DNA from 3 places in the Pseudomonas sp. R3-41 genome. Region 1 is predicted to be linked to each of the others. Evidence: predicted binding sites of a transcription regulator. Region 1 holds the regulator's gene; each other region holds the start of a gene.
The links. The regulator sigma-54, encoded in region 1, starts transcription at its own class of promoters, with help from an activator protein. The targets are predictions, from matches to a motif close to ANTGGCATNNANNTTGCTNT.

Region 1 (10,582 bases):
AGCAGGCCATCGAGCAGGCACTGCGTTGCGAAGCGGCGGCATTCGAGGCCGACAGCCGGATCAAGAACGCCGACGGCACGACGCTCAATACCCACCAGGGCTGCCGGGTCTACGGCAACAGCCACGGTTTCATCGGCGGTTATGCATCGACCCGTCACAGCCTCAGTTGCGTGATGATCGCCGAAGCCGACGGCCAGATGCAGCGCGACTACTGGTACGACGTGAGCTGCCAGGGCACCTTGCTGGCGGACCCGGTGAGCATCGGCCGCAAAGCCGCGCAACGGGCGGCCAGCCGTCTGGGCGCGCGGCCGGTGCCGACCTGCGAAGTGCCGGTGCTGTTTTCGGCCGAGTTGGCCGGTGGACTGTTCGGCAGCTTCTTGTCAGCGGTGTCCGGCGGCAACTTGTACCGCAAGTCGTCGTTCCTCGAGGGCGCGCTGGGCCAGAAGCTGTTCCCGGAATGGATGACCATCGACGAGCGTCCGCATCTGATGCAGGCCATGGGCAGTTCGGCGTTCGATGGCGATGGCCTGGCCACCTATGCCAAGCCGTTCGTGGAAAACGGCGAACTGGTGTCCTACATCCTCGGCACCTATTCGGGCCGTAAGCTCGGCATGCCGAGCACCGCCAATGCCGGTGGCGTGCATAACCTGTTCGTGACCCATGGCGAAGAAGACCAGGCTGCCTTGCTGCGCCGCATGGGTCGGGGCCTGCTGGTGACGGAACTGATGGGCCACGGCCTGAACATGGTCACCGGGGATTATTCCCGTGGCGCGGCGGGTTTCTGGGTCGAGAACGGCGAGATCCAGTTCCCGGTCCAGGAAGTGACCATCGCCGGGAACATGCGCGACATGTTCAAACAGATCGTGGCCGTGGGCAACGATCTGGAATTGCGCAGCAACATCCGCACCGGCTCGGTGCTGATCGAGCGGATGATGGTGGCGGGGAGCTAACGCCTCACCGTGTAAAAAAGGCGCGTCATCCACTGGGGGTGACGCGCCTTTTTTGTGCCCGACGATCCTGTGGCGAGAGCGCTTTTGTGGCGAGGGAGCTTGCTTCCGCTGGGCCGCGAAGCGACCCAAAAATCTTGCGGTCGCTGCGCAACCGAGCGGGAGCAAGCTCCCTCGCCACGATGAATTTGTATCGCTTGCGGTTGTGTTGCTTATTATTATCATCTAATAATGAATCTCATTCGTCGAGTGAGCCCCGGTCATGAGTTCTGCCCTGCACGAACAACCCTACCTTGAAAGCTGGCGCTGGATGAGTCGCCAGATCCGTTGCGCGATGAACCCGGACGAGCCGAAGCTGATCGAGCATTACCTGGCCGAGGGCCGCTACCTGGCGTGTTGTACCGCCACCTCGCCGTGGATGATTTCCGAAACTGCCTTCCGTTTGCTGCTCGACACCGCCTCGGACGTCGCGCTGCCCTGGCATTGGCGCAGCCTCTGCCTTGACCAGGCCTGGCGACCATTGCGTGACCTCGAACGACAATCACTGTGCCGCTGCCGCCTCAAGCGTTGGCAGAGTCACGCCTGGGCGCTGGCCACCTGTGCCCTGGCGCCGTCGATTCCCCTTATTGAATTGGTGCAAGGATCTCCCGATGAGTAATACCCGTATCGAACGCGACAGCATGGGCGAGTTGCACGTCCCGGTGGACGCTCTCTATGGCGCCCAGACCCAGCGTGCCGTGGAAAACTTCCCGGTCAGCGGCCAGCGGATGCCGACGCAATTCATCCGAGCCCTGATCCTGGCCAAGGCCGCGGCCGCACGGGCCAACGTAGAGCTGGAGCAGATCAGCGCGGCCCAGGGCAAGGCCATCGTCGATGCCGCCCTGGGACTGCTCGAAGGTCGTTACATGGACCATTTCCCGGTGGATATCTTCCAGACCGGCTCCGGCACCAGTTCCAACATGAACGCCAACGAAGTGATCGCCACCCTCGCCAGCGGCCTGCTGGGAGAGACGGTCAACCCGAACGACCACGTCAACTGCGGCCAGAGCAGCAACGACGTCATTCCCACCAGCATTCATGTCAGCGCCGCGCTGGCCTTGCATGAGCAATTGCTACCGGCGCTGTCGCACCTGGTGCAGGTGATCGAGCGCAAGGCGAAAGAAGTCCACCCGTTCATCAAGACCGGCCGCACCCATCTGATGGATGCCATGCCGGTGCGCCTGAGCCAGGTGCTCGACGGTTGGGCCCAGCAACTCAAGGCCAATATCGGCCACTTGCAAGACCTGCTGCCGAGCCTGCAATCCCTGGCCCAGGGGGGTACGGCGGTGGGCACTGGGGTCAATGCCCATCCGCGCTTCGCCGAGTTGTTCAGCCAGCAACTGACGCAATTGACCCAGGTGCAATTCACCCCAGGCAAGAACCTGTTCGCCTTGATCGGCTCCCAAGACAGCGCCGTGGCGGTTTCCGGGCAGCTCAAGACCACGGCCGTGTCGCTGATGAAAATCGCCAACGACCTGCGCTGGATGAATTCCGGGCCGCTGGCAGGCCTGGGCGAGATCGAACTCGAGGTCTTGCAGCCGGGTTCCTCGATCATGCCCGGCAAGGTCAACCCGGTCATTCCTGAAGCCACCGCGATGGTGGCCGCCCAGGTGATCGGCAACGACACGGTGATCACCATCGCCGGTCAATCAGGCAATTTCGAATTGAACGTGATGCTGCCGATCATTGCCCAGAACCTGCTGAGCAGCATCACCCTGATGTCCAGCGCCAGCCGCTTGCTGGCGGACAAGGCCATCGCCACGTTCAAGGTCAACGAAGCCAGGCTCAAGGAAGCGTTGTCGCGCAACCCGATCCTGGTGACCGCGCTGAACCCGATCATCGGTTACCAGAAGGCCGCTGAAATCGCCAAGAAGGCTTACCAGCAAGGCCGGCCGGTCATCGATGTCGCCCTGGAACACACCGACCTGACGCGCAGCGAACTCGAAGTCCTGCTGGACCCGGAGAAGCTCACCGCTGGCGGCGTGTAACCCCCGACACCTGTGTGGAGGACTCATCATGGAACATTGGAAACGTACGATCGAACGGGCCAATCGCTGTTTCATGCAAGGCGAGCTGGTGGATGCCCGCGAAGCCTACCTGCAAGCCCTGGCGCTGGCCCAAGTGTTGTTCGAGCGTTGGGCGGACGCCGACGAAGCCGTGGCTGCCTGCGTCGTCTCCCACCACAACCTGGCGGACCTTCACCTGCGCTTGAACCAGCCGGAGGAGAGCGCCGAATACTTGTGCGCGATCCACCAGCGGTTGTTGCAGACAATGCAGGACGAACGCCTGGCACCGGCCCTGCGCGCCGCTGCGCAACGCCAGAGCCACAAGACCTATGTCGAACTGCTGAATTTCATCAGCGAGCACGGTGAGTACCCGCGTACCCAACGTCTGCTGCACTGCAATGCCACCACGCCCCGGCCGCGCTATGCCCCTCTTCATCATGGAGTTCATTGAACATGGCTTTTACCTTGCCTGCATTGCCTTACGCCTACGACGCCCTGGAACCGCACATCGATGCGCAAACCATGGAGATCCACTACACCAAGCACCACCAGACCTACATCAATAACCTCAACGCGGCGGTGGATGGCACCGAATACGCCGAATGGCCCGTCGAAAAACTGGTGGCCAGCGTGGAGCAGTTGCCACAAAGCCTGAAGGCCGCAGTGATCAATCAGGGCGGTGGTCACGCCAACCATTCGTTGTTCTGGGAAGTGATGACGCCCCAGGGCGGCGGCCAGCCCGAGGGCGCCCTGGCGGCGGCGATCGACGCGCAACTGGGCGGCATCGAGCGTTTCAAGGAAGCCTTCACCAAAGCGGCGCTGACCCGGTTTGGCAGCGGCTGGGCCTGGTTGAGCGTGACCCCGCAAAAGACCCTGGTGGTGGAAAGCAGCGGCAACCAGGACAGTCCGTTGATGAATGGCAACACGCCGATTCTTGGTCTCGACGTTTGGGAGCACGCCTATTACTTGCGCTACCAGAACCGTCGACCTGAATACATCAACGCCTTCTACAACGTGATCAATTGGCCTGAAGTTGCCCGACGCTATCAGGCAGCGCTGGCTTCAAGTCCTTCATGAACACAACCCAAGGCTGATCATGGACACTCAAACACTGGCGATTGGCGGCGGACGGATGTTCCGCTATGCCTTGGGGTCGCTGTTGCTGTTGGCCGGCATGACGTTGTTGGCGGCCCAGGGCCTGGCGTGGCTGGACCTGGAGCCCAAGCTGTTGCGGGCGCTTCAAGGCGGTGGGTTGTGCGCCTTGGGTACCGCGCTGGGGGCCGTGCCGGTGCTGGTCATTCGACGCATGCCCCAGGCTGTGAGCGATTCGCTGCTAGGCTTCGGGGCCGGGGTAATGCTCGCCGCCACGGCGTTTTCGCTGATCGTGCCGGGCATTGCCGCGGCCGAGCAACTGGGGCTCACGCCTTGGGCCGCCAGCGGTCTTATCTGTTTTGGCATCATGTCGGGGGCGTTCGGGCTGTACCTGGTGGACCGCAAGGTCTCAGCCAGCCCCGAACGGCTGGTCGCAGCGCCAGGACGTCCGGTCATTGCGCCGCGGATCTGGTTGTTCGTGTTCGCCATCATCGCCCACAACATTCCAGAAGGCATGGCGGTGGGCGTGTCCGCAGGCGGCGGCATGCCGGATGCCGACAGCCTGGCAATGGGTATCGCCTTGCAGGATGTCCCCGAAGGGCTGGTGATCGCGCTGGTGCTGGCCGCGGCGGGTATGTCGCGGGTGAAGGCGTTCCTGATTGGCGCCGCGTCCGGGCTGGTCGAACCCGTGTTCGCGCTGTTGTGCGCCTGGTTGGTGAGCCTGGCCGAGATGCTCTTGCCCCTGGGTCTGGCCTTGGCGGCCGGGGCGATGCTGCTGGTGGTGACCCATGAGGTGATTCCCGAATCCCGTCGCAATGGTTACGAGAAATTGGCGAGCCTGGGATTGCTGGTGGGGTTTTGTCTGATGATGGTGTTGGATACGGCGTTGGCCTGATGCAATCCAGGGGCCATGCGTTTGTGCTGTTGTGGCGAGGGAGCTTGCTCCCGCTGGCCTGCGAAGCAGGCCCCGTTGTGTTTTCCTGCTGTGGATTTACGGCTGCTTCGCAGCCGAGCGGGAGCAAGCTCCCTCGCCACAACTAAGCTCGGCTCGAGTCCAGGGGCGGTTATTCGCCTTCGTCAAAGTAGTTGTTGATCAGCGCCACCAGCGCATCCATCGCTTCCTGCGCCTGCTCCCCTTCAGTGCTCAGGTGAATCTTCGTGCCCTTGCCAGCGGCGAGCATCATCATCGCCATGATGCTTTTACCGTCGACGGTGCTCTCGGGCGTACGTCCGACCCTGATGGTGGTATCTGGAAACTTTCCCGCCACACCGACGAATTTTGCCGACGCTCGGGCATGCAAACCCAGCTTGTTGATGATTTCAATTTCCCGAGCAGGCATCGCGATGTGAATCCTTTAGCTGAGGTCGCGGTGGCGAACCTGGACATTCTTCAGGGATTGTTGCAGGAGCTGACCCAGGCGTTCGGTCAGGTAGACGGAGCGGTGATGACCGCCGGTACAGCCGATGGCAATCGTGACGTAGGCGCGATTGCTCGCGGCAAAGCGGGGTAGCCATTTGAGCAGGTAGCTGGAGATGTCCTGGTACATTTCCTCGACGTCCGGCTGTGCGGCCAGGTAGTCGATCACCGGTTGGTCAAGCCCGGACTGCTCGCGCAATTCCGGCTTCCAATAGGGGTTGGGCAGGCAGCGCACATCGAACACCAGGTCGGCGTCCACCGGCATGCCACGCTTGAAACCGAACGACTCCACCAGGAACGCCGTGCCCGGCTCCGGTTGGTTCAGCAGGCGCAGCTTGATCGTGTCACGTAGCTGATACAGGTTCAGGTGCGTGGTGTTGACCTTCAGGTCGGCCAGGTCGGCAATCGGCCCCAGCAGTTGGCTTTCATCCTCGATGGCTTCGGCCAGGGAGCGGTTGGCGTTGCTCAGGGGGTGGCGCCGGCGGGTTTCGGAAAAGCGCTTGAGCAGCGTCTCCTCATCGGCATCCAGGTACAACACATCGCACTGGATATGCCGGCTGCGCACTTCCTCGAGCAGTTCAGGGAAGCGCGACAGGTGGCTCGGCAGATTGCGCGCATCGATGGACACCGCCACCAGCGACTGCGCCAGTTCCGTGTGGATCAGGGCGCGCTCGGCCAGTTCCGGCAGCAGGCCGGCGGGCAGGTTGTCGATGCAATAGTAGCCGCTGTCCTCAAGCACGTTGAGGGCCGTGCTTTTACCGGAGCCGGAGCGGCCACTGACGATGATCATGCGCATGTTTAATGACCGTTCTGCTCGTCCAGGACCACCTGGTACAAAGCTTCGTTACTCGGTGCGCTGCGCAGTTTTTCGCGCACTTCCTTGCGGTCCAGCATGCTGGCAATCTGGCGCAGCAGCTCGAGGTGCGCATCGGTCGCCGCTTCCGGAACCAGCAATACAAACAGCAGGTCGACCGGGGCGCCGTCGATGGCGTCGAAATCTATGGGGGTATCAAGGTGCAACAATGCGCTGATCGGCGCGGCACACCCCTTGAGACGGCAGTGAGGAATGGCGATGCCGTTGCCAAAACCGGTGGAACCGAGTTTTTCACGGGCAACCAGGGCCTCGAAGACGTCCTGCATCACCAGATCAGGCACCTCGCGGTGGATCAGGTTGGCAATTTGTTCGAGGGCTTTCTTTTTACTGCCGCCCGGCGCGTTCACTTGGGAACGGCCGGGGGTCAGGATGGTTTCTAGTCGGATCATGGATTGGGGGGGTTAACGACCGGTAGCGCCCTGGAGGAGGCTCTGGGTCTTTTCCTTATGCTTTTTGAGTTGGCGATCCAGCTTGTCGGTCAGCAGGTCAATCGCGGCATACATGTCTGTGTGCTCTGCGTTGGCAACCACTTCTCCGCCGGGAATATGCAGCGTGGCTTCGATTTTCTGCAGCAGCTTCTCGACGTTCATCGTGACTTGCACGTTGGTGATCTTGTCGAAATGCCTCTCCAATCGGTCGAGTTTTTCGCCGATGTAGGTGCGCAGGGGTTCGGTCACTTCCAGTTGGTGTCCACTGATGTTGACTTGCATACAGCTTCTCCTTCGTTGCCAGTGCATAAAGCGGCAGGCAGAAATGCCTGCCACTGGAACGCTGTGGCGTGGCCTTGTTACATCAACCGCTTGCGCTCGCTCGAAGGCGCGATCCCGAGGGATTCACGGTACTTGGCGACGGTACGGCGGGCCACCTGAATGCCTTGTGCCTCCAGTAAACCAGCGATCTTGCTGTCACTCAACGGCTTTTTCTGATTTTCCGCAGCCACCAGTTTTTTGATGATCGCGCGGATGGCCGTGGACGAGCATTCGCCGCCTTCGGAGGTGCTGACGTGGCTGGAGAAAAAGTATTTCAATTCATAGATGCCCCGGGGGGTATGCATGAATTTCTGGGTGGTCACCCGGGAAATCGTCGATTCGTGCATGCCCACGGCTTCGGCAATGTCATGCAGGACCAACGGTTTCATCGCTTCATCGCCGTACTCCAGGAAGCCGCGCTGATGCTCGACGATCTGGGTGGCAACTTTCATCAATGTTTCGTTGCGGCTTTGCAAGCTCTTGATGAACCAGCGGGCTTCCTGCAGCTGATTGCGCATGAAGGTGTTGTCGGCGCTGGTGTCGGCACGCTTGACGAAGCCAGCGTACTGGGCGTTGACGCGCAGCTTGGGCACCGACTCCTGGTTGAGCTCCACCAGCCAGCGATCATTGTGCTTGCGCACGATCACGTCGGGCACCACGTACTCAGGCTCGGTGGATTCGATCTGCGAGCCGGGGCGCGGGTTGAGGCTCTGCACCAGCTCGATGACCTGGCGCAGCTCATCTTCCTTGAGCTTCATGCGGCGCATCAGTTGGCTGTAGTCGCGACCGCCCAGCAGGTCGATGTAATCGGTGACCAGTCGCTTGGCTTCGGCCAGCCACGGTGTCTTGGCGGACAACTGGCGCAATTGCAGCAACAGGCACTCGCCCAGGTTGCGAGCGCCGATGCCGGCCGGCTCGAACTGCTGGATGCGATGGAGGACGGCTTCGATCTCGTCCAGCTCGATGTCGAGCTCGGGGTCGAAGGCTTCGAGGATCTCCTCGAGGGTCTCGTCCAGGTAGCCCTGGTTGTTGATGCAATCGATCAGGGTCACGGCGATCAGGCGATCGGTGTCGGACATCGGCGCCAGGTTCAGTTGCCACAACAAGTGGCTTTGCAGGCTCTCGCCGGCAGAGGTGCGGGTGGTGAAGTCCCACTCGTCGTCATCGCTGCTTGGCAGGTTGCTGGCGCTGGTCTGGTAGACGTCTTCCCAGGCCGTGTCCACGGGCAGCTCGTTGGGAATGCGTTCGTTCCATTCGCCTTCCTCGAGGTTGTCCACCGTCGGGGCGGCTTCCTGGTAGGACGGTTCCGGGATCTCGGTATTGGTCTTCTGCTCGACGTTGTCGGCCAGCGGATCGGTGTTATCGAAGTCGTCGCCTTCTTCCTGGCGTTCGAGCATCGGATTGGACTCCAGGGCCTCCTGGATTTCCTGTTGCAGGTCCAGGGTCGACAATTGGAGCAGGCGGATGGCCTGTTGCAGCTGCGGTGTCATCGTCAGCTGCTGGCCCATTCTCAAGACTAGCGATGGTTTCATGGCAGGGGCTTAACACCTTATTCGCCGGCGCACATGCGCCATCCACTACAGGGCGCCGAAGCGCCAAACTTAAGCAAATTATATGCCTGAAACTGAAGTGTTTGCCTAGAGCGTCGCCATAATAAAATTAAACGACGCCCCGGCAATTCGCCAGACACGTGTGCTTACAGGCGGAACTCATGGCCCAGGTACACTTCCTTGACCAGGTCGTTGGCCAGGATCGCAGCGGAGTCACCTTCGGCGATCAACTGGCCGTCATTGACAATGTAGGCGGTTTCGCAGATATCCAGCGTCTCGCGCACGTTGTGGTCGGTGATCAGTACGCCGATGCCCTTGGCCTTGAGGTGATGGATGATCTGCTTGATGTCCCCCACCGAGATCGGGTCCACGCCGGCGAACGGTTCGTCGAGCAGGATGAATTTCGGCGCGGTGGCCAGGGCGCGGGCGATTTCCACGCGACGCCGTTCACCACCAGACAGGCTCATGCCCAGGTTGTCGCGAATGTGGCTGATGTGGAATTCCTGTAACAGGCTTTCCAGCTCCTGGCGACGGCCGGCCTTGTCGAGTTCCTTGCGGGTCTCGAGGATCGCCATGATGTTGTCGGCCACCGACAGTTTGCGGAAGATCGACGCTTCTTGCGGCAAATAGCCGATACCGGCCTTCGCGCGGCCGTGCATCGGCTGGTGGCTGACATCCAGGTCGTCGATCAGTACGCGACCCTGATCGGCCTGGACCAGGCCGACGATCATATAGAAGCAAGTAGTCTTGCCCGCGCCATTGGGGCCGAGCAGGCCGACGATCTGGCCGCTGTCGATGGACAGGCTGACATCACGCACGACTTGACGGCTCTTGTAGCTCTTGGCCAAGTGCTGAGCTTTCAGAGTTGCCATTACTGGGCCTTCTGCTCGGTTTTCTTTTTAGGCTGGATCACCATGTCGATCCGCGGACGCTGCTCGGTCACCTTGCTGCCGGTGGCGCGACCGGCGCTGGCGAGTTTCTTGTTGGTGTCGTAGACGATTTTCTCGCCTTGGGTGACGTTGTTGTCCTTGTCGACGACCTTGGCGCGGTCGATCAGGACCACGCGATCCTGGGAGGCGTGATATTGGATGGTAACGCCGTAGCCTTGTACCGGCTTGGTGTCGCCCGCGGTTTGCATCTGCTCGAAATAGGCCAGGTTGCCCACCGAGGTCACCACGTCGATATCGCCGGACTGGGTGCGGGTGATGGTCACGGTGTTGCCGGTGACCTTCATCGAGCCTTGGGTGATGATCACGTCGCCTTTATAGGTGGCGACGCCATTCTTGTCGTCGAGTTGCGCGTCGTCGGCCTGGATGCGGATAGGCTGGTCGCGGTCGGTGGGAAGAGCCCAGGCGCTCGCGCTTCCCAGTGCTGCGCCCAGACTGAGCAAAATAGGGAGGGTTTTAGCGAGCTTCATACTGTCCTCTTACGTTCGATAGCAGGTGTATCCTGCTTTCCTTCAAATACGCCTTCATTCCCGTGCCGGTCGATACACCCCCGGCGCCGTCGATTCTAACGGGTTGCTCGGTCTGCGCATATTCTTGCTGCGGGAATACCGTCATGCGTGTGCTGGTGATGATGGTCGCACGGTTTTTTTCGTCGGTCCGGGCGATGCGTACCGAGTCGATCAGTTCCACTTCGGTGCCACCGGAATTGACTTCGGCGTGCTCGCTCTGCACATGCCAGGGAAAATCGGTGCCGCGGAATATGTTCAAGTCCGGCTTGGTGACCAGCGTAATGTCAGTGGCCTTGACGTGGTCGACCTTGTCGGACGTCATCTCATATTGCACTTTGCCGTCGGGCAGGTACTGCAGGGTGTGGGTGTTGGTCGCGTACCAGTCGATCTTTTCCTCGACTTGGGCCGCAGGCTGGTCGAGAAACCGTTCAGGGCTGATGTTCCAATAGCCC
Region 2 (10,582 bases), 680 kb from region 1:
TCTGCCCCTGGTGAAGTGACATGCCCCACGTAGTTGTCTATTCCAGCGATTACTGCCCTTATTGCTCCCGAGCCAAGCACCTGCTCCAGAACAAAGGCGTGGCTTTCGAAGAGATCAAGGTCGACGGCAAGCCGCAACTGCGCGCCGAAATGACCCAGAAGGCCCGGCGCACCTCCGTGCCGCAGATCTGGATCGGCGACACCCACGTGGGCGGTTGCGATGACCTGTTCGCCCTGGAGCGCGCCGGCAAGCTCGACGCGCTGCTCAAGGCCTGAATTCCCAATTAATAGAACCTGAAAGTAAGAAGGATCTGCGATGACTGACCAACAGAACACAGCTGCCACTGAAGAAGAAGCCGCACCGCAATTCTCCTTGCAGCGCATTTACGTTCGCGACCTGTCCTTCGAGGCCCCGAAAAGCCCGGCGATCTTTCGCCAGCAGTGGGAGCCGAGCGTAGGCCTGGACCTGAACACCCGTCAGAAAGCCCTGGAAGATGACTTCCACGAAGTGGTGCTGACCCTGTCGGTGACCGTGAAGAACGGTGACGAAGTGGCGTTCATCGCCGAAGTGCAACAGGCCGGTATCTTCCTGATCAAGAACCTGGACGCCGCTTCGATGAGCCACACCCTGGGCGCGTTCTGCCCGAACATCCTGTTCCCTTACGCCCGCGAAACCCTGGACAGCCTGGTGACCCGCGGTTCGTTCCCGGCCCTGATGCTGGCTCCGGTGAACTTCGATGCCCTGTATGCGCAAGAACTGCAGCGCATGCAACAGGAAGGCGGCGCGACCGTTCAGTAAACCGGTCGGCGCAAGTCCAATGTGGGAGCGGGCTTGCTCGCGAAAGCGGTGTGTCAGGCGACATTGATGTTAACTGACACACCGCTTTCGCGAGCAAGCCCGCTCCCACATTTGTTATGCGGTGTTATTGAAAGCCGTTCTGCCGCCACGCCTCATAAACCGCCACCGCCACGGTATTGGACAGGTTCAGGCTGCGGCAGCCTTCGCGCATCGGCAGGCGCAGGCGCTGCTCGGCGGGCAGGGCGTCCAGCACGTCAGCCGGCAGGCCACGGCTTTCCGGGCCGAACAGGAACGCATCACCAGCGACGAAGCTGGCGTCATGGAACGGCCGCGAACCCTTGGTGGTAAAGGCGAACAGGCGCGGATGCCCGAGGCTCTCCAGACAGCTGGCGAGGTCGGTGTGACGCTGCAAGGTGGCATACTCGTGGTAGTCGAGGCCGGCGCGGCGCAGGCGTTTGTCGTCCATGTCGAAGCCCAGCGGTTCGATCAAATGCAGGTGGCAGCCGCTGTTGGCGCACAGCCTGATGACGTTGCCGGTATTGGGCGGTATTTCCGGTTGAAAAAGGATGACGTGAAACATGCACGGCTCCGCAGATAAAGATGAGCGGCATTCTACGCCGCAAACCGACCGACGTTCGAAGCTAATGCCTCGGGTGATGGGTTCGTTGGCGATCGTCGGCATGATGGTGGGGCTGATGATCGGGCGCCTGACCACGCCCGACCCGAGCGCGTTGCAACAGGTCGAAGTGACAGACGGGGTGCTGGTGGCCTGGTTCAACAATGAACCCAAGCTCCATGGGGAAATCGTCGACGGCTCGGTGGCGCTGCTGTTCCAGGCAGAAGGCCGGCCGCAGAAGGGCCAGTTGAAAGTCAACGGCAAGGACGTGAACTGGCGGGTGCGTTTGAGTGACAAGGGGTTGTTGCTGACGCTGGTGGCGGCGCGTCCGTTGCGAGGGGAGTGGACCGGCAGCGAAGTCGATGATCGCTGGCGGCTGGAGGTCCGTCTCCAGGAGCAATAAAAGAGGGAATCCCCGGCCTGCCTGTACCAAGGTCCCCAAAACGGGAGGGCGCGCGCTGGGCGCATGGCCCTGGGTATAAAGAAGGGAAACCTTGACCTGCCTGTATCAAGGCCCCCAAAACAGTGGGCTCACTGAGCCCGTATAAAATGGGGAATCCCCGGCCTGCCTGTACCAAGGTCCCCGAAACTGGGTAGTGATCTAGCTATTGCAGGGGGCGTGCCAGTTTTAAATGGCTTGTCACAAAAACATTGCTGGTAATGTGAAAAGCCCCGTATTTCGGGGCTTTTGCTTTTGTTTGTGCGGTTTTTTTCGAGCTGTGCCGATGGGGTTTGGCTTGCGGTGCATGTGCAATTGCGGTTCGCAGTGCATTGATGCGGTGCATGAAGATCCAATGTGGGAGCGGCGGTGCGGCGATCCGACTTGTTCGCGAATGCGGTGTATCAGTCGACATCACTTTGTCTGATACACCGCTTTCGCGAGCAAGCCCGCTCCCACAGGGGCGAAGGCTGATCAGCCCTCATCCCCATCATCATCATCCCCACCATCGACCTTCATCCCCAGTTCCTTGATCTTGCGGGTCAAGGTATTGCGGCCCCAGCCCAGTAGCACGGCGGCGTCGCGGCGGCGGCCGGCGGTGTGCTTGAGGGCGGTTTCGATCATGATCCGCTCGAAGCTGGGCACGGCACTGTCCAACAGGCTCGACTGGCCACGGGCGAGGGCTTGGTCGGCCCACTGGCGCAGGGCTTGTTCCCAGTTGGTCACCGGGGCCGAATCCTGCGGCAGGCTCAACAGCTCCGGCGGCAGGTCGCTGATGTGCACTTCGCGACCCGAAGCCATCACCGTGATCCAGCGGCAGGTGTTCTCCAACTGGCGCACGTTGCCCGGCCACGGCAGGTTCTTGAGGTATTCCTCGGTTTCGCTCTTGAGCAGCTTGGGCTCGACCGCCAGTTCCTGGGCCGCGCGGCTGAGGAAGTGCCGGGCCAGGGTCGGGATGTCTTCACGACGGTCCGCCAGGCGCGGGATATGGATGCGGATCACGTTCAGGCGATGGAATAAGTCCTCACGGAATTTGCCGGCGTGTACCAGGGTTTCCAGATTCTGGTGGGTCGCGGCGATGATGCGCACATCGACCTTGACCGGCGTATGGCCGCCGACCCGATAGAACTCGCCATCGGCCAATACGCGCAGCAGGCGGGTCTGGGTGTCAGCCGGCATGTCGCCGATTTCATCGAGGAACAGCGTGCCGCCGTCGGCTTGCTCGAAGCGCCCGCGGCGCAGGTTGGCCGCGCCGGTGAACGCGCCTTTCTCATGGCCGAACAGTTCGGACTCCATCAGGTCCTTGGGAATCGCCGCCATGTTCAACGCGATGAACGGCGACGCCGCCCGTGGGCTGTGGCGGTGCAGGGCGTGGGCCACCAGTTCTTTACCAGTGCCCGACTCGCCGTTGATCAGCACGGTGATGTTGGAGTGGCTCAAGCGCCCGATGGCGCGAAACACTTCCTGCATCGCCGGCGCTTCGCCGATGATTTCCGGGGTGCGGGCCAAGGCCGGCACTTCTTCCAGGCCCTGTTGCTCCTGGGCGTGCTGGTTGGCGCGCTTGACCAGCGACACCGCTTCGTCGACGTCGAATGGCTTGGGCAGGTATTCAAAAGCGCCGCCCTGGTAGGACGCCACGGCGCTGTCCAGGTCGGAATGGGCGGTCATGATGATCACCGGCAGGCGCGGATGCTGTTCGCGAATCCGCGCCAACAGATCGAGGCCGCTGGCGCCCGGCATGCGGATGTCGGAAATGATGACGTCCGGTTGCTGACGCGCCAGGCGACTCATCACCCCATCGGCGCTGTCGAAGCTCTGGGTGGTCATGCCTTCCTGTTGCAAGGCTTTCTCCAGGACCCAACGGATAGAACGGTCGTCATCGACGATCCACACGGTTTCACTACGGCTCATGTCGATGTGGCTCCTTGTTCCAGTGGCAGGAAGATCGAGAAGGTGGTGTGGCCGGGGTGGCTCTCACATTCGATCAAGCCCTGATGCTGACTGATGATGTTCTGGGTAATGGCCAGGCCCAGCCCGGTACCGTCCGGACGGCCGCTGACCATGGGGAAAAAGATGGTTTCCTGCAGCTCGGCTGGGATGCCCGGGCCGTTGTCGATGATTTCGATCTTGGTCACCAGGCGATGGCGCACATGGCCGATGGTGAACTGGCGCATGGCGCGGGTCCGCAGGCTGATGCGGCCCAGGCGCAGTTCGTTCTGGCTGCTGATGGCCTGCATGGCGTTGCGCACAATGTTCAGTACGGCCTGGATCATCTGCTCGCGGTCGATCAAGACATCGGGAATGCTCGGGTCATAGTCGCGCACCAAGGTGATGCAGCCCTGGCTTTCGGCTTCCACCAGGCTGCCGACACGTTCCAGCACCTCATGGACGTTGCACATCGCCAGGGACGGCAGCTTGTTCGATCCCAGCATGCGGTCCACCAGGTTCCGCAGGCGGTCGGCTTCCTCGATGATGACGTTGGTGTAGTCCTTGAGGCTTTCTTCCGGCAGTTCACGGGCGAGCAACTGCGCCGCGCCACGTATCCCGCCGAGGGGGTTCTTGATCTCATGGGCGAGACCACGCACCAGCATCTTGCTGGTTTCCTGCTTGGACAATTGCGCCTCTTCCTTGGTGATGCGCAGCAGCCGATCACGGGGATGGACTTCCAGCAGCAGCAAAGTGGCACCGTTGTTCAGAATCGGCGTGACTGCGTAATCCACGGTCAGCGTCTGGCCGGTCAGGGCGGTGAGCATTGCTTCACGCTTGGTGAACGGGTGGGCCTGCTCCACCGCTTGGCGCAGGGAGTTGAGCGCTTCGGCGGATTCGGTGAATAACTCGCTGATGAACTGCCCGTGACTGCGCTGGCCGCTGACGGCCAGGAGCATCTCCGCCGCCGGGTTCATATACTCGAGGCGCAATTCGGCGTCGAGCAGGATGGTCGCGGTGGTGAGGTTGTCGAGCAGCAAGCGGTGTAGTGCGTCGCTAATGGTCATCAGGACCTCTTTTGGAGCGTAGCAACTGGGGACCGATCCCAAATTGCGCGCGCGATTAATGCGCTGTTGCGAGGAAAATGCAAAAACCAAACCAAGGCTCCGAAAAGAAGCGTTTAGAGCCTCAAAAGGGTGTTTTTCGGTCGGTTGCGTGGCGTTCTGCCAGCTTTTTCGGGTACTTTCGAACCAAAATGGGTTTTAGAACTGGGTATCGTGCAAGCTGTTGCACCAATATAGTGCGTCGGTGTGGGCGGTGTTAGAAGAACGGCAAGATGCTGCTTTTTTCTTCTTCAGGTTTTTCGGCGAGAGGGCACTCGGGCCTTTGACCGTAGTCGGCCGTGGCGCAGGGCTTGATGCGGCGCTTTTGCGCCAGGGACATGCGCTGCATGTGGAAGGGCTGGTTGGCGGTGCGCTCGACGATGCGGTCCTGCTCGTCGAGGATTTCGACCGCCAGGTGATGAGTGCCTCGATCGATATTACTCAAGGCGAATACCGGGCTCGACCCCGGCGCGCCCGTCGGCTGGCCGTCGAGCAACAGGCGGTAGCGGTGGCCTTTTCTCAGGCCGGGCTCGCTGGTGACGCTGACGATCAGTTCGCCTGCGGTGCTGCGTATCGTCGCGTCCGGCTCGGGTATCAACAGCCGGAGCATTTCGTAATGGAACAGCGGCTCGGGCCGGGCTTCGGCCGCAGGCACCGAGGGTGTGCTCGCGGGCGGCGTCGGCATCCGGTTGCCGGGTGACACTTGGACTTTCTTTGCGTTGCCGGGGCGCGGCTGATCGGTGAACACACGATTACCCTGGGCATCGATGTAGGTGTAGACCTGCGCCACCCCGGGCAGCGCCGCCAATGCCAGGCCAAGGGCGAGCCACCAGCGGATCATGGTCGGTGCACCCGTTGCACGGTGAACGTGACGGTTTCGCTTTGCTGCACAAGGTTCTGTCCGTCGATGACCTGAACCGCCAGGCTGTGTTCGCCCCGATCGATATTCACCAATTGCAGGCGCGGCAGGTTGCTCGGCTGGCCGTAGGGCTGCCCGTCCAGCAGCAAGCGGAACAGATGGGGGCTGCGCAGGCGCGGTTGGGCATGCACGCCCACGGTGAAGGTGCCGTTGTTGGCTCGCAGGGCCTCCTCGGTGGGGATGTCGATCAGTTCCAGGATCTCATAGGCATTGCGCGGCTCGTCGCTGTTCGCGGGGGCTGGTGGCGTGTCCGGGCTGGTCGGGGATTGACGTTCGATGCTGTTGAGCGGCGGCAACTCCACCGTCTGCGCCGGTACGCCTTGGGGCGGCTGGTTGCTGTAGGCGGTGTTGCCCTCGGCGTCGGTGTACTTGTAGATCTGCGCGGCGGCGGGCAGTGCCAGCAGCAACAACAGGATGATTGAAAAACCGCGACCCATGGGAAATCGACCGAAAACCAAAGTGATGGATGCAGCATAGGCCAGGGCGGATGGTTGGCCCAGTGTTGTGTTCACAGCAAATCCCCTGTGGGAGCGGGCTTGCTCGCGAAGGCGGTGTGTCAGTCGCTGAGATATTGAATGTGCCGGCCCCTTCGCGAGCAAGCCCGCTCCCACAGGGGATCTGCAGTGAACACAAATCTTGTGCCCGATGCATAACCACTGTGGGAGCGAGCCTGCTCGCGAAAGCGGTGTGTCAGACGCTGATATGTTGAATGTACAGGCCTCATCGCGAGCAGGCTCGCTCCCACAAGGGAAGGGGGGGCTGTCTTAAGCTTTTGTGGAGATACACAGTCCTCCGGTCGCTCGGATGAGCGCGAGGCGGTGCACCGGGTGCTGTTTGTTGTGGTGGGTGGCTTGGGCCAGCCATTGCGGGCAGTGCGGGTCGGTGCGGTAGGGGGCGAAATCGGCCAGTTGTTGCAGCAGGCGTTTTTGCAGTCGATCAAGTTGTGGGCGGATCTCGCCTACCAAGTCCGGGCGTGGCAGGTCCGGGGCCTTGCCGTCCAGGGCCCAGTCGGACAAGTTGATGTATTGCACCATTTTGTTGGCTTCTATCTGGGCGGCGAAAAACGCTTCCACGGTTTCACCACTCAGCTTGTAGGCCGGCGCCTGGGCAACGGCGGCGGCAATGACTTCACGCTCGCGCTGACGGTCCTCCACAGGTTTGCCACTGTCCCATTTGCTCAACGCTACCTGGTCGGCGATGGCCAGGCGTTCGCCAATGGCGTTGAGCAGCGGGGTGAGGTCGTCAGGGGCGCGGGTCGAGGCGGCTTCGGCGGTGGTAGCCAGCAGCGCGGCAGACAGGGCAAGGCAGAGCTTGAAGCGCAACGTCATGGTCAGTCTCGTCTTCTGTGGGGGAGCGACGAGGCATCATGCACTTAACCTGCACCCATAAAAAAGGCCTCCCGAAGGAGGCCTCTCTTTAGTTCACGCCGTGCGTGGCGGCGCTTACTGGATCAGCAGCTGTAGTACAGCTCATATTCCAGTGGGTGTACGAAGGTGCGAACCTTGATTTCTTCTTCGCTCTTCAGTGCGATGTAAGCGTCGATGAAGTCATCGCTGAATACGCCGCCCTTGGTCAGGAAGGCACGGCCCTTGTCCAGCTCTTCCAGGGCTTCTTTCAGGCTGCCACAGACCTGTGGGATTTCCTTGGCCTCTTCAGGCGGCAGGTCATACAGGTTTTTGTCAGCAGCATCGCCAGGGTGGATCTTGTTCTGGATACCATCCAGGCCGGCCATCATCAGTGCAGCGAAAGCCAGGTACGGGTTGGCAGCCGGATCCGGGAAGCGTGCTTCGATACGGCGGGCTTTAGGGCTGTTCACATAAGGAATACGGATCGAGGCGGAACGGTTGCGAGCCGAGTAGGCCAGCATGACCGGTGCTTCGAAGCCTGGGACCAGACGCTTGTAGGAGTTGGTCGACGGGTTGGTGAAGCCGTTCAGGGCCTTACCGTGCTTGATGATACCGCCGATGAAGTACAGGGCAGTGTCCGACAGGCCGGCATAGCCTTCGCCTGCGAAGGTGTTCTTGCCGTCCTTGGAGATCGACATGTGAACGTGCATGCCCGAACCGTTGTCGCCGTACAGAGGCTTCGGCATGAAGGTCGCGGTGCGGCCGTAGGCGTCAGCCACGTTGTGCACGCAGTACTTGAGGGTCTGAACTTCGTCAGCCTTCTTGACCAGCGTGTTGAATTTCACGCCGATTTCGTTCTGGCCGGCAGTCGCCACTTCGTGGTGGTGAACTTCGACGGTCTGGCCCATTTCTTCCAGTGCGTTGCACATGGAGGTACGGATCTCGTGGTCGAAGTCGAACGGTGGAACCGGGAAGTAACCGCCCTTGATACCTGGGCGGTGGCCTTTGTTGCCGCCTTCCACGTCCTGGTCGGACATCCACGAACCTTGTTCGGAGAAGATCTTGAACATCGAGCCGGAGATGTCGGACTTGAACTTGACCGAGTCGAAGATGAAGAACTCAGGCTCAGGACCGAAGAAAGCGGTGTCGCCGATACCGGTGGACTTCAGGTATTCCTCGGCACGGTGGGCGATGGCGCGTGGGTCGCGGTCATAGCCTTGCATGGTCGAAGGTTCGATGATGTCGCAGACCAGGATCAGGGTCGGCTCTTCGGTGAACGGGTCCAGGACGGCGGTTTCGTCGTCCGGCATCAGGATCATGTCGGAGGCTTCGATGCCTTTCCAGCCGGAGATGGAGGAACCGTCGAACATCTTGCCGATTTCGAAGAATTCGTCGTCCAGCGCATCACGGGCCGGCATGGTCACGTGATGTTGAGTGCCTTTGGTGTCAGTGAAGCGCAGATCAATCCACTTGACGTCATGATCTTTGATGAGTTGAACCGACTTCGACATATGTCCTCCGGGTGGCTTCGGGCGGGTAGTGGAGTGCCCTTAGATATGGGTGATGCCGGCGCGAATACTCTGCCAAGGCAACCTGCCTCACAAGGGAGCAAATTGCATGCCAGTGCCCCACCATGGGTTTTTTGCACCAAATCCTCGCTTTTAAAGGCGTAAATCACAGATTGTCAGACAATAACGCACTGCAATGTGGCGCCGTCAATCGATAATGACCTGTTTTGGTGCATGCAAAACCATCTGCACAGAAACTGGTTAAACCTTGAGCAATTTCCGCTATAATCCGCGCCCCCCTTTTTCGGCTGGCCGTTCGCGCGCTGTTTTCATGAAACTAATCGTAAAAGTCTTCCCCGAGATCACCATCAAGAGCCGCCCGGTACGGATGCGTTTCATCCGCCAGTTGGCCAAGAACATCCGTGCCGTGCTCCGAGACCTGGACCCGGCTGTGGTGGTGAATGGCGTGTGGGACAACCTCGAGCTGGAAACCCGTGTCAGCGAACCCAAGGTCCTCAAGGAAATGACCGAGCGCCTGAGCTGCATGCCGGGCATCGCGCATTTTCTGCAAGTCGATGAATACCCGTTGGGTGATTTCGACGACATCCTTGCCAAGTGCATGCTTCATTATGGTGACGCACTGACCGGCAAGATCTTTTCGGTGCGTTGCAAGCGTGCGGGCAAGCATGCGTTCAGCTCGATGGATGTGGAGAAGTACGTCGGCAGCCAATTGCGCCGGCAATGCGGCGCGGCCGGTATTTCGTTGAAAGATCCGGAAATCGAAGTCCGCATCGAAATTCGCGACCAGCGGCTATTCGTGATCCACAGCCAGCACAACAGCATCGGCGGTTATCCGCTGGGTTCGCTGGAGCAGACCCTGGTGCTGATGTCCGGTGGCTTCGACTCCACGGTAGCCGCCTATCAGATCATGCGTCGCGGGTTGATGAGCCATTTCTGCTTCTTCAACCTGGGCGGGCGCGCCCATGAATTGGGCGTGATGGAAGTGGCGCACTTCATCTGGAAGAAGTACGGCAGCTCCCAACGCGTGTTATTTGTGAGTGTGCCGTTCGAGGAAGTCCTGGGCGAGATTCTCGGCAAAGTCGATAACAGTCATATGGGCGTCATTTTGAAGCGTATGATGTTGCGCGCCGCTTCACGAATTGCCGACCGCCTGCAAATCGACGCGCTGGTGACCGGCGAGGCGATCTCCCAGGTGTCGAGCCAGACGTTGCCGAACCTGTCGGTGATCGACTGCGTGACCGAGAAGCTGGTCTTGCGTCCACTGATCGCCAGCCACAAGCAGGACATCATCGACCAGGCCAATGAAATCGGCACCGCCGAGTTTGCCCGGCACATGCCGGAGTATTGCGGCGTCATCTCGGTCAATCCGAAGACGGCGGCCAAGCGCGGGCGGGTAGAGCACGAAGAGAAAGAATTCGACATGGCGGTGCTCGAGCGTGCGCTCGAAAACGCCAGGCTGGTGCCGATTGATCGGGTTATCGATGAATTGGGCCAGGATGTTCAAATTGAAGAAGTCGGCGAAGCGCTGGCCGGTCAGATCATCATCGACATCCGCCACCCGGATGATGCTGAAGACGACCCGCTGAGTGTCGCCGGCATCGAGGTAAAAACGATGCCGTTCTATGCCGTGAACGCGCGTTTCAAGGAACTGGACCCTACTCGCCAGTACCTGCTGTATTGCGACAAAGGCGTGATGAGTCGCCTGCATGCCCACCATTTGCTCAGTGAGGGGCATGCCAATGTGCGCGTTTATCGACCGAGCTAAGTGCCCGGGGCTGTTTGCCTGTGGCCTGCGTCACCGGCCCCCCGACGCCGCCGACACGCTGTAACTGTCGGACTCAACGTAAATCGCTGCCACGACCTGTCAGCACACCGAATCCTCTGATCGAGATACACAAGTGATCGA
Region 3 (10,582 bases), 2.1 Mb from region 1:
ATGACTGGCGCGAGCAGGTGTTGCGCTGTGCGGAAAAAGCCGGCCGCCCGGTGCGCGACTGGAGCGTGCTGACCCCAGGCAGCGATTTCCCCTCCCTGGATCAGCAACCGCCGCTCAAGACGCTGATCCTCCAGCTCTAGGCCCCGGACTGAATTCTCACAGGGAAACCAGATAAATCTCATAAATCACAGTGGCTTCGGAACCGTAAACGCATGCCATACTCCAAGGCACTCCGAATTCACACCTAGATGAAGCCGCACATGCCCAAAGGATTGATTCGCGCTATCGGCGCCCTGTTGACCGCACTGGCCCTCTACAGTCTGTTGGGTTTCCTGATTCTGCCAGGCATTGCCTTGCGCATCGCCAACCAGCAATTGGCCGCCCTTGCGACAGTACCGGCCCAGATCCAGCGCATCGAACTCAATCCCTTCAGCCTTGAAGTCACCCTCTGGGGCTTGAACATCGGCGAACCGGGCAAAGAGCAAGTCGGCTTCGAACGGCTGTACGCCAATTTGCAACTCGACAGCCTGTGGTCCGGCGCCTTGCACCTGGTCGACATTGAACTGGACAAGCCCAAGACCGAAGTCGTGTTCACCAAGGACGGTCAGTTGAACCTACTGGGCCTGTTCAAGTTACCGGCCAGCGAACCGACGCCCGCCGATCCCGAGGCCAAACCTTTTCCGCTGCGGGTCGATCGAATCAAGTTGGCTGGCGGTTACGTGCATTTCCAGGACCTGCGTCCCAGCGAGCCCATCGAGTTCCTGTACGACACCCTCGATTTCGAGCTGAAGAACCTCAGCACCCTGCCCGACGACAACGCCGACATGACCTTGGTGGCCGCCGGCCCCGAGGGCGGGCAGATCGACTGGACCGGCAATTTCAGCCTCTCGCCAATTGCTTCCCAGGGTACGCTCAAAGTCACTGGTGGCCAGATGAAAGCCTGGTGGCCCTACGTGCGCGACGCGGTGCCGCTGGTGTTGGAAAACGGCGTCCTGAACCTCAGCACCGACTACAAGCTCAACTTGGCCAAAGGCACCGAACTGCTGCTCAACAATGTCGCGGTCAGTGTCGCTCCCTTCGCCATCAAGGCCCCCGATGGCCGTCCATTGGTGAAACTCGAGCGCCTGGATGTCAGCGAAACCACGGTAGACCTGGCCAAGCAGCAAGTGGTGGTGGGCAAGATCCGTAGCCAGAAGCTGGAAACCTGGGCCGCTCGCGAGGCAGACGGGCAGCTGGACTGGCAGAAACTCTTCGCCAGCCAGCCGGCCAAACCGCAGGTCAAGGCTGAACCGGCATCCGCCCCGGCGGCAGCCGACTCGCCAAAACCTGAACCGGCACCACCGAGCAAACCGTGGCAGGTGCTGTTGAAGGACGTGCAACTGCGCGACTATCAAGTGCACCTGGCCGACCGTCAGGCGCAGCCCGCCGTGGCACTGGAAGTCGGCCCACTGAACCTCGACCTGCAGAACTACGACACCCTCAACGGCTCGCCCTTTACCCTCAAGCTCGACACCGGTTTGGGCAAACAGGGCAAGATCCTGGCCGACGGCGAGGTCAACCTCAACCCGATCAGCGCCAGGCTCAAGGTCAAGACGCAGGACATCGACCTGCGCGTCGCCCAGGCGTACATCAACCCGTTCATTCGCCTGGAGCTGCGCTCCGGGATGCTCGGCAGCGACCTGACGGTCGACCTCAAGAGCACCGAGCCATTGGCCTTTGCCATCACTGGCCGCGCCCAGGTCGACCAGTTGCACACCCTCGACACCCTCAAGACCCGTGATTTCCTCAAGTGGCAGAAGCTGGTTCTCGAAGGCCTCAACTATCAGCACGGCGACAGCCTGTCCATCGACAAGGTCAACCTGTTCCAGCCTTACGCGCGGTTCATGATCAATGACGACCGCACCACCAACGTCGATGACCTGCTGATTCCGCAACCGGCCGACAGTGGCGCGAAGAACACCGCGGCCAAACCGGCGGCCCAGGAAAAACCGCTGGGCATCCACATCGGCGGCGTCGCCATCAATGACGGTTCGGCCAACTTCGCCGACTTCAGCCCCACGCCCAACTTCGCCACGGCCATCCAGCAACTCAATGGCCAGATCGGCACCATCGACAGCCGCCAGGCCAAACCGGCCAGCGTGGACATCAAGGGCAAGGTCGACCGTTACGCGCCGGTCACCATCAAGGGCGCGGTCAACCCTTTCGATCCGATGGCCAGCCTAGACATCGCCACCAGCTTCAAGCGGGTCGAGCTGACTACCCTGACGCCCTACTCCGGCAAGTTCGCTGGCTATCGCATCCGCAAGGGTCGACTCAATCTCGACCTGCATTACCGCATCACCAAGGGCCAGCTCCAGGCGGACAACAAAGTGGTGGTCGAGCAATTGCAGTTGGGGGAAAAAGTCGACAGCCCGGACGCCGTGAGCCTGCCGCTGAAACTGGCCATCGCGTTGCTCAAGGACTCCGAGGGCAAGATCTCCATCGAACTGCCGGTCAGCGGCAACCTCAACGATCCACAATTCAGCGTCATGCCGATCGTCTGGCAGACCCTGCGCAACCTGGTGGTCCGCGCGGCCCAGGCGCCGTTCAAGCTCATTGGTGGCCTGGTGGCCGGCGGCGGTTCGGAAGACCTGGGCAGCGTCGCATTTGCGCCGGGCTCCAGCGACCTGAGCAAGGATAACGAAGGCACGCTGCTCAAACTCTCCGAAGCCTTGGCCAAACGGCCCGAGCTGCGCCTGGAGATCGAGGGTACCGCCGCCGAAAGCAGCGACGGGCCATTGCTCGCGGCCCAGCGGCTGGAGCGCGAATACCAGTACAACTACTACAAGATGCTCCAGCGTCGGGGTGACAAGGTTCCGGCCCAGGCTTCGCTGATAGAGGTGCCCGAGGATGAAAAGGCACCGCTGCTCGAAGGCATCTACCGCACGCGCCTAAAGACCCAGCCGCCGGCCGAATGGACGCAACTGGATAAAACGGCGCGCATCGAGAAACTGCGCGAAGGCGTGATCAAGTTCTGGAGCGGCAGCGACGTGCTGTTGCGCCAACTGGGACAGGAACGGGCCAGCAGCATCAAGGATTTCCTGGTGGACAAAGGTCAGTTGGCTGACGACCGCGTGTATTTCATCGACGCCAGCCTCGGCCAGGCCGAAAGCGATGGCCGGGTGGTCACGCCTATGCATCTGGATGCCGAATAAGATGAAACCCTGGTACGGGCTCGGCCTGGGTCTATTGCTCGCCGCCGGCCAGGCATCGGCGGCCACCACGCTGCGCTGCGGCAACCAGTTGATCAGCGTCGGCGACCGCTTGAGCGAAGTGCTGCAGAAGTGCGGACAGCCTGCGGCGCGGGATGACTTGGGCTACAAGCGCAGCGTCAATCGCCGGGAAGAATACCCGGTGGAAGAATTGACCTACGGCCCCAACAACGGCATGTATCAGTACCTGCGTTTCGAGGGCAATCGGCTGGTGGAGATCACCAGCAAGCGGGGGCGGTGACCGGGCCGCTACACAATCAGCAGCATATGAGTTGATCGTGCTGCCGCCTTCGCGAGCAAGCCCGCTCCCACAGTGGATCGCATTTTTCCTGAAGAAACTCGGTTCACTGTGGGAGCGGGCTTGCTCGCGAAAAGGGCAACTCGGTCTCCCTGGCTGCCCAGCCCCATATACATTTTCCACCCTGAAATAGAACAGGCCCCCGACACGAATGCCGGAGGCCTGTAATGGCCACATCCCTATGGCCTTTCGCATGAACTCCAAAGCAACGGCAAGCGTATGACTCAGCCCGCTTGCCGTGCCTTCTCCCAGTCCAGGCGAGAAGTCTTGGCCTTACTCGGCCTTCAGGCCGTCAGCCGATACGTCCTTGACGCCCTTGATTTTCTTGGCGATTGCCACAGCGGTGTCTTTTTGTGCTTCAGTGACTTTGGTCATCGAAGACAGGGACACAACACCTTTATTGGTTTCGACTTTGATATCTGTGCCTGGAATGCCTTTTTCAGTGACTAGGTCAGCTTTGACCTTGGTGGTGATCCAGGTATCGGAAACGTCTTCTTTGGCCTCTGTCACTTCGCCTGCAGCCAGCATCATTGGCGCCTGAGTCGCTTGGGTGGTCTCGGCGAATGCGCTAGCCATGGTCAGGGTCAGAGCGGTAGCAGCGGCGGCAGTGATAGCGAACTTCTTCATACGAGTAACTCCTGTTTTTCTCAGAAACCGCCGGAGATGAATCCCGGCAGGGTTAACAGGAGTAGTGCGAAGGCTGTGCCAGTTTTGAAACATTTATAAATTGCTTATGAATCAGCAGGTTAAGCGAAGCGGCGATTTTGGCGATCATGCAAAATGCATGAGCCGCCGATTTTCGACATGCAACTTGCGGGTTTTAGCCTCTTTCTAAGCTTCTGAATTGCGAAGGGTTTTCTGTGGCGAGGGAGCTTGCTCCCGCTGGGCTGCGTAGCAGCCCTTTTGTTGGCCATACGGCGCAAGCAATCTCGCGCCGCGGTCACGGACTAAACCTCAGTGGATAGGATAATCAAGGAGCAACCGCCACTGTGCAGCCACCTGCGGGCAAAAACTCTTCAGCAACATTGGAAGAGCAGCTCCAGGTACCTGTCCCGGCACGACTGAGGATGATCGTTTTACCTACGATGGAAGAAGGCGCTTCCTTTATGGTGCAAGTGACGCTGGCCGTCCCTGCAGCAGCATCACCTGAAACAGACATCGTGCAGTTGTTGCTCGACGCCGGTACGCCCGTATTGGCAGCCGTTGGAGTGGTCCCTTTATTCAAGAGGTCTTCCACCGGCACCTTCAACGAAGAAGCTTCTGCCAGCCCAACCGTCACCTTCGCCCGCGCCTGGTACTTGGAATACTGCGGCAACGCAAACGTCGCCAGAATGCCGATGATCGCCACGACGATCAGCAGCTCGATCAGCGTAAAGCCCTTTTGCTTGTTCATAGACATCTCCCATGCATGAGTCGAAATCTCATGACCTGAAATCGCCATTGCAGGGCACATGCCAACCCTCAAGCCCCATCAATAAAGGGTGTCGATCCCGCACAACGGCGACGTCCTACCTCAACAACCGCACTATCTGACGTTTTTTGTCACCCCGGCCCGCTGGTTTGGCGTGGATGCTTGACTAGGCTATAAGTCATGAACTGTCCGCGTCCGGTATTCCCATGAATGACATCGCCCTCAGCGGCCTGACCAAGCAATTGGTGCTGGCCGAACTGCTCACCGAGCAAAGTGCGCAACAGGCGTATCAACAGGCCCAACGCAGCCGCATCCCCCTGGTCAGCTACCTGGTGCAGAACAAACTGGTCCAGAGCCGCCAGATCGCGGAAATCGCCTCGGAGCATTTCGGCGTGGCCCTGCTGGACCTCAACAGCCTGGACAAGGAAGCCCAACCCACCGGCCTGGTCAGCGAAAAACTGGTGCGTCAGCACCACGCCCTGCCGCTGTGGCGGCGAGGCAACAAGCTGTACGTGGGCATCTCCGACCCGACCAATCACCAGGCCATCAACGACATCCAGTTCAGCACCGGCCTGACCACCGAAGCCATCCTGGTGGAGGACGACAAGCTCAGCGACGCCATCGAAAAATTCTTCGAATCCAGTAGCACCGGCCTGGAAGGCATGGGCGACGTCGACCTCGATGGCCTGGACATCGAATCAATCGACGACACCAAGCAGGACGCCATCGGCGGCCAGGACACCGATGACGCGCCCGTGGTGCGCTTCGTCAACAAGATGTTGCTGGACGCGATCAAGGGCGGCTCTTCCGACCTGCATTTCGAACCCTACGAAAAAACCTACCGGGTGCGGGTGCGCACCGACGGCATGCTGCGGGAAGTGGCCAAGCCGCCGATCCAATTGGCGACCCGCATCGCCGCCCGCCTGAAGGTCATGGCCAGCCTCGATATTTCCGAGCGGCGCAAACCCCAGGACGGCCGGCTGAAAATGCGCCTGTCGAAAACCAAGTCCATCGACTTCCGGGTCAACACCCTGCCCACACTCTGGGGCGAAAAAGTGGTGATCCGGATCCTCGACCCGTCCAGCGCGCAAATGGGCATCGATGCCCTGGGCTACGAGCCGGATCAGAAAGACCTGTACATGACCGCCCTCAAGCAACCGCAAGGGCTGATCCTGGTCACCGGCCCGACCGGCTCGGGCAAGACCGTGTCGCTGTACACCGGACTGAACATCCTCAACACCGTGGACATCAACATTTCCACCGCCGAAGACCCGGTGGAAATCAACATGGAAGGCATCAACCAGGTCAACGTGAACCCACGCCAGGGGCTGGACTTCGCCCAGGCCCTGCGCTCGTTCCTGCGCCAGGACCCGGACGTGATCATGGTCGGCGAGATCCGCGACCTGGAAACCGCCGAGATCGCCATCAAGGCCGCCCAGACCGGGCACCTGGTGCTGTCCACCCTGCACACCAACAGCGCCGCCGAAACCTTGATCCGCTTGCAGAACATGGGCATTCCGGGGTTCAACATCGCCACCGCCGTGCACCTGATCATCGCCCAGCGGCTGGCGCGCAAGCTGTGCAGCCACTGCAAGAGGGCCATCGAGATTCCCGAGGAAACCTTGCTCAAGGAAGGTTTCCCCCGGGAACGCATCGGCACATTCACGATCTATGAGCCGGTCGGTTGCGAACAGTGCAACCACGGTTACAAAGGGCGCGTGGGGGTTTACGAAGTGGTCAAGAACACGCCCGAGCTGCAACGGTTGATCATGGCCGAGGGCAACTCGCTGGAAATCGATCTGCAGATGCGCAACGACGGCTTCAATGACCTGCGCGCATCGGGGCTGCTCAAAGTGATGCAGGGCGTCACCAGCCTCGAAGAAATCAACCGGGTCACCAAGGATTGAACATGGCGGTCAAGGCAGTCAAAACCGATGTGTACACCTGGGAAGGCAAGGACCGCAAAGGCACGAAAATGACCGGTGAGCTGACGGGCCAGAGCCCGGCCCTGGTCAAGGCACAACTGCGCAAGCAAGGCATCAACCCGGAGAAGGTCCGCAAGAAATCCACCTCGATATTCAGCAAGGGCAAGCGCATCAAGCCGCTGGACATCGCCCTCTTCACCCGCCAGATGGCCACGATGCTCAAGGCTGGCGTACCGCTGCTGCAAGCGTTCGACATCATCGGCGAGGGCTTCGACAACCCCAACATGCGCAAACTGGTGGATACGGTGAAGCAGGAAGTTGCCGCCGGCAACAGCTTCGCCGCCTCGCTGCGCAAATGTCCGCAGTACTTCGACGAGCTGTATTGCAACCTGGTGGACGCCGGTGAACAGGCCGGTGCCCTGGATACGCTGCTGGACCGGGTCGCGACCTACAAGGAAAAGAGCGAAGCCCTCAAGGCCAAGATCAAGAAAGCCATGACTTACCCGACGGCGGTGATACTCGTCGCAGCGGTGGTCACGGGCATCCTGCTGGTCAAGGTGGTGCCGCAGTTCGAATCGGTCTTCTCCGGGTTCGGGGCGCAGCTGCCGGCCTTCACGGTGATGGTCATCGGCCTGTCGGAGCTCATGCAGGAGTGGTGGTGGATGCTGCTGGGCGGTTTGGCCGGGGCGTTTTTCGGGGTGAAATATGCCCTCAAGCGGTCCCAGGCGTTTCGTGACTGGCGGGACAAATGGCTACTCAAGCTCCCCTTGATCGGCACCTTGATGTACAAGTCCGCGGTGGCTCGCTTTGCCCGCACGCTCTCGACCACCTTCGCCGCCGGCGTGCCGCTGGTCGAAGCCCTCGATTCGGTGTCGGGCGCCACCGGCAACGTGGTATTCAAGCGCGCCGTGCAGCGCATCCGCCAGGACGTCTCCACCGGCATGCAGTTGAATTTTTCCATGCGCGCGTCGGGGATCTTTCCGAACCTGGCCATCCAGATGACCGCCATCGGCGAGGAATCCGGCGCACTGGACGACATGCTCGACAAGGTCGCGAGCTTTTATGAGGCCGAAGTGGACAATCTGGTGGACAACCTCACCAGCCTGATGGAACCCTTCATCATGGTGATCCTGGGGATCGTCGTCGGTGGCCTGGTGGTTGCCATGTACTTGCCCATCTTTCAACTCGGCTCTGCGATCTGACATGCCCTTGAGCGAATTTTTCGTGCTGTATCCCCTGGCTTTCGTGCTCGTTGCGGCATTGCTCGGCCTGATCATCGGCAGCTTCCTCAACGTGCTGGTGTGGCGCCTGCCGAAGATGCTCGACCGCGAATGGCGCTTGCAAGCCCACGATTTGCTGGGCCTGCCGGCTGAGGCCCCGGGGCCGGTCTATAACCTGATGTTGCCCCACTCCCAGTGCCCGCACTGCGACCATCGCATCCGCGCCTGGGAAAACATCCCCGTGCTCAGCTACGTGATGTTGCGCGGCCGCTGTTCGAGCTGCGCCGCGCCCATTGGCAAGCGTTACCCCCTGACCGAAGTGGCCTGCGGCGCGTTGTCGGCGTTCGTCGCCTGGCATTTCGGCTTTGGCTGGCAGGCCGGCATGGTGATGGTGTTGACCTGGGGCCTGCTGGGCATGAGCCTGATCGACGCCGAGCACCAATTGCTGCCCGATACCTTGGTGCTGCCGTTGTTGTGGCTGGGCTTGATCGTCAACAGCTTCGGCCTGTTCGTTCCCTTGGACCAGGCGATGTGGGGCGCGGTGGTCGGCTACCTGGCGCTGTGGTCGGTGTTCTGGGTGTTCAAGCTGATCACCGGCAAGGAAGGCATGGGCTACGGGGACTTCAAGCTGCTGGCAATGCTGGGCGCCTGGGGCGGTTGGCAAATCCTGCCGCTGACGCTGCTCTTGTCGTCGCTGGTGGGCGCCGTTATCGGGGTCATTGTGCTGCGCCTGCGTGACGCTCCCGGGTCGACACAAATTCCCTTTGGGCCTTATCTGGCCATTGCCGGCTGGATTGCCTTGCTCTGGGGTGGTCAAATAACCGACTTCTACTGGCGGTCTGTCGGTTTCTAATGTCGATCTTTTATGAATAACCCTTTGGAAAAACCCTGGATCCTCGGCCTGACCGGCGGCATCGGCAGCGGCAAGAGCGCGGCGGCCCAGCATTTTATCGATCTGGGTGTGCACGCCGTCGACGCCGATCACGCCGCACGCTGGGTGGTCGAGCCCGGGCGCCCGGCGCTGGCGAAAATCGCCGAACACTTCGGCCCAGGCGTATTACAGGCCGACGGCGCCCTGGACCGTGCGGCGCTGCGCAAGCTGATTTTCGAGCAGGCCGAGGAACGCCGCTGGCTCGAAGCACTGCTGCATCCGTTGATCGCCGAGGAAATCGCCCATCACCTGGCCCAGGCACAATCGCCCTACGCGATCCTGGTGTCGCCTCTGCTGATCGAGTCAGGCCAGTACGCCATGACCCAGCGGATCCTGGTGATCGACGCGCCAGAACAACTGCAGATCGAACGTACCTTACAGCGCGACCAGACCAGCGAGCAGCAGGTCCAAGCGATCCTCAAGGCCCAATCCAGCCGCCAGGATCGCCTGAGCCATGCCGACGACGTGGTGGTCAACGACCGCGACCTCGCCTGGCTGCACAGCGAGGTCGAGCGCCTGCATCACTTTTACCTTACTTTGCGTGGAGGCCAATCATGAGCCAAACCCCAACCGTTGATTGTCCAACCTGTGGCGCCCCCGTGGAATGGAGCCCGGAGAGCAAATTCCGGCCGTTCTGTTCCGACCGCTGCAAACTGATCGACCTGGGAGCCTGGGCGTCGGAAGAACACAAGATCCCCGTGGCCCCGGACGCCGAGGATGAGTTGTTCAGCGAAGACTTCGAGCCTCGCTCCCATCACTAAGGCCCGGTCTGAATCATTGTGGCGAGGGAGCTTGGTCCCGCTGGGGCGCGTAGCGTCCCCCAAAAAACGATGAGTGCTTCGCACTCAAGCGGGAGCAAGCTCCCTCGCCACAGGCTCATTGTCATCTCAGGTAAAGGAGTTATCCCCTAAGGCCGCATGAAACCGTAATCCTGTTCATCGTCGAGGTTTTCCGCCAGGAAACTCAACTCGTCGGCCAGGTCTTCAGCGCTGCGCACGGTCTTGCTCTGCTGCACGATGGCACTGAGCAAGGCACGCAGGCTCAAGCCCGGGTCGAAACCGATCTCCATTGCGGCATCGTGGCTACGCCTGATCTCTTGTCTGGCCCACTCATAAACACTCATGGTTGTGCTCCTGGAAGTTTTCCAGAGCATGAAGGGCGTGTGATGGAGCAGCCTTGACGTGAATCAAGGCTTGTCATCATCGTTCCACGGCGCCGACAGGTAGCGCGTGCGGTTGAAGGTCTCCAGCCATTCGGGGCTGAACACCACCAACGCACTGATCACCATGCCGTTAATGAACGCCTCGGGGAAAATGATCAGCCAGAGGTAGCCGATGAAATCCTCCAGCCAGTAAGGCATGGCGAATATCCCGTCGTACCACAGCAGGCCAAGCCCAAGCAGCAGGCACGCCAATGCCGAAAGCGCGGCGGCGAGAAACCCCGAACAGAAGATGTAGACGAACAGATTGCGTGGCTGGGCGCGCTCCACCAGGATCGCGCAGCATTCGGTGATAAGCACCGGCAGCAAGATCAGCAGCGCGCCGTT

Region 2: the regulator sigma-54 is predicted to act here: its motif matches at 8,753-8,772, upstream of glnA (type I glutamate--ammonia ligase).
Region 3: the regulator sigma-54 is predicted to act here: its motif matches at 4,989-5,008, upstream of M1D99_RS04900 (pilin).

What each region holds. Positions count from the first base shown of each region.
Region 1 covers NZ_CP096421.1:5,837,660-5,848,241, reverse strand. Annotated here, with positions in the region: gene pmbA (metalloprotease PmbA) at 1-950, shown strand, start outside; gene M1D99_RS25325 (FagA protein) at 1,210-1,605, shown strand; gene M1D99_RS25320 (class II fumarate hydratase) at 1,598-2,974, shown strand; gene M1D99_RS25315 (hypothetical protein) at 3,003-3,443, shown strand; gene M1D99_RS25310 (superoxide dismutase) at 3,446-4,069, shown strand; gene M1D99_RS25305 (ZIP family metal transporter) at 4,089-4,979, shown strand; gene M1D99_RS25300 (HPr family phosphocarrier protein) at 5,149-5,424, opposite strand; gene rapZ (RNase adapter RapZ) at 5,440-6,297, opposite strand; gene ptsN (PTS IIA-like nitrogen regulatory protein PtsN) at 6,300-6,764, opposite strand; gene hpf (ribosome hibernation-promoting factor, HPF/YfiA family) at 6,777-7,085, opposite strand; gene M1D99_RS25280 (RNA polymerase factor sigma-54) at 7,163-8,656, opposite strand; gene lptB (LPS export ABC transporter ATP-binding protein) at 8,821-9,546, opposite strand; gene lptA (lipopolysaccharide transport periplasmic protein LptA) at 9,546-10,091, opposite strand; gene lptC (LPS export ABC transporter periplasmic protein LptC) at 10,078-10,582, opposite strand, start outside.
Region 2 covers NZ_CP096421.1:6,521,226-6,531,807, reverse strand. Annotated here, with positions in the region: gene M1D99_RS28195 (rhodanese-like domain-containing protein) at 1-19, shown strand, start outside; gene grxC (glutaredoxin 3) at 21-275, shown strand; gene secB (protein-export chaperone SecB) at 316-798, shown strand; gene trmL (tRNA (uridine(34)/cytosine(34)/5-carboxymethylaminomethyluridine(34)-2'-O)-methyltransferase TrmL) at 923-1,378, opposite strand; gene M1D99_RS28175 (hypothetical protein) at 1,377-1,817, shown strand; gene M1D99_RS28170 (hypothetical protein) at 2,020-2,199, opposite strand; gene ntrC (nitrogen regulation protein NR(I)) at 2,328-3,764, opposite strand; gene glnL (nitrogen regulation protein NR(II)) at 3,761-4,846, opposite strand; gene M1D99_RS28155 (DUF4124 domain-containing protein) at 5,100-5,723, opposite strand; gene M1D99_RS28150 (DUF4124 domain-containing protein) at 5,720-6,238, opposite strand; gene M1D99_RS28145 (chorismate mutase) at 6,566-7,129, opposite strand; gene glnA (type I glutamate--ammonia ligase) at 7,252-8,658, opposite strand; gene thiI (tRNA uracil 4-sulfurtransferase ThiI) at 8,987-10,441, shown strand; gene typA (translational GTPase TypA) at 10,575-10,582, shown strand, end outside.
Region 3 covers NZ_CP096421.1:1,083,333-1,093,914, reverse strand. Annotated here, with positions in the region: gene M1D99_RS04920 (class I SAM-dependent rRNA methyltransferase) at 1-140, shown strand, start outside; gene M1D99_RS04915 (DUF748 domain-containing protein) at 261-3,194, shown strand; gene M1D99_RS04910 (DUF2845 domain-containing protein) at 3,196-3,492, shown strand; gene M1D99_RS04905 (BON domain-containing protein) at 3,823-4,176, opposite strand; gene M1D99_RS04900 (pilin) at 4,520-4,942, opposite strand; gene pilB (type IV-A pilus assembly ATPase PilB) at 5,167-6,867, shown strand; gene M1D99_RS04890 (type II secretion system F family protein) at 6,870-8,087, shown strand; gene M1D99_RS04885 (prepilin peptidase) at 8,089-8,958, shown strand; gene coaE (dephospho-CoA kinase) at 8,971-9,594, shown strand; gene yacG (DNA gyrase inhibitor YacG) at 9,591-9,797, shown strand; gene M1D99_RS04870 (hypothetical protein) at 9,944-10,159, opposite strand; gene M1D99_RS04865 (energy-coupling factor ABC transporter permease) at 10,223-10,582, opposite strand, start outside.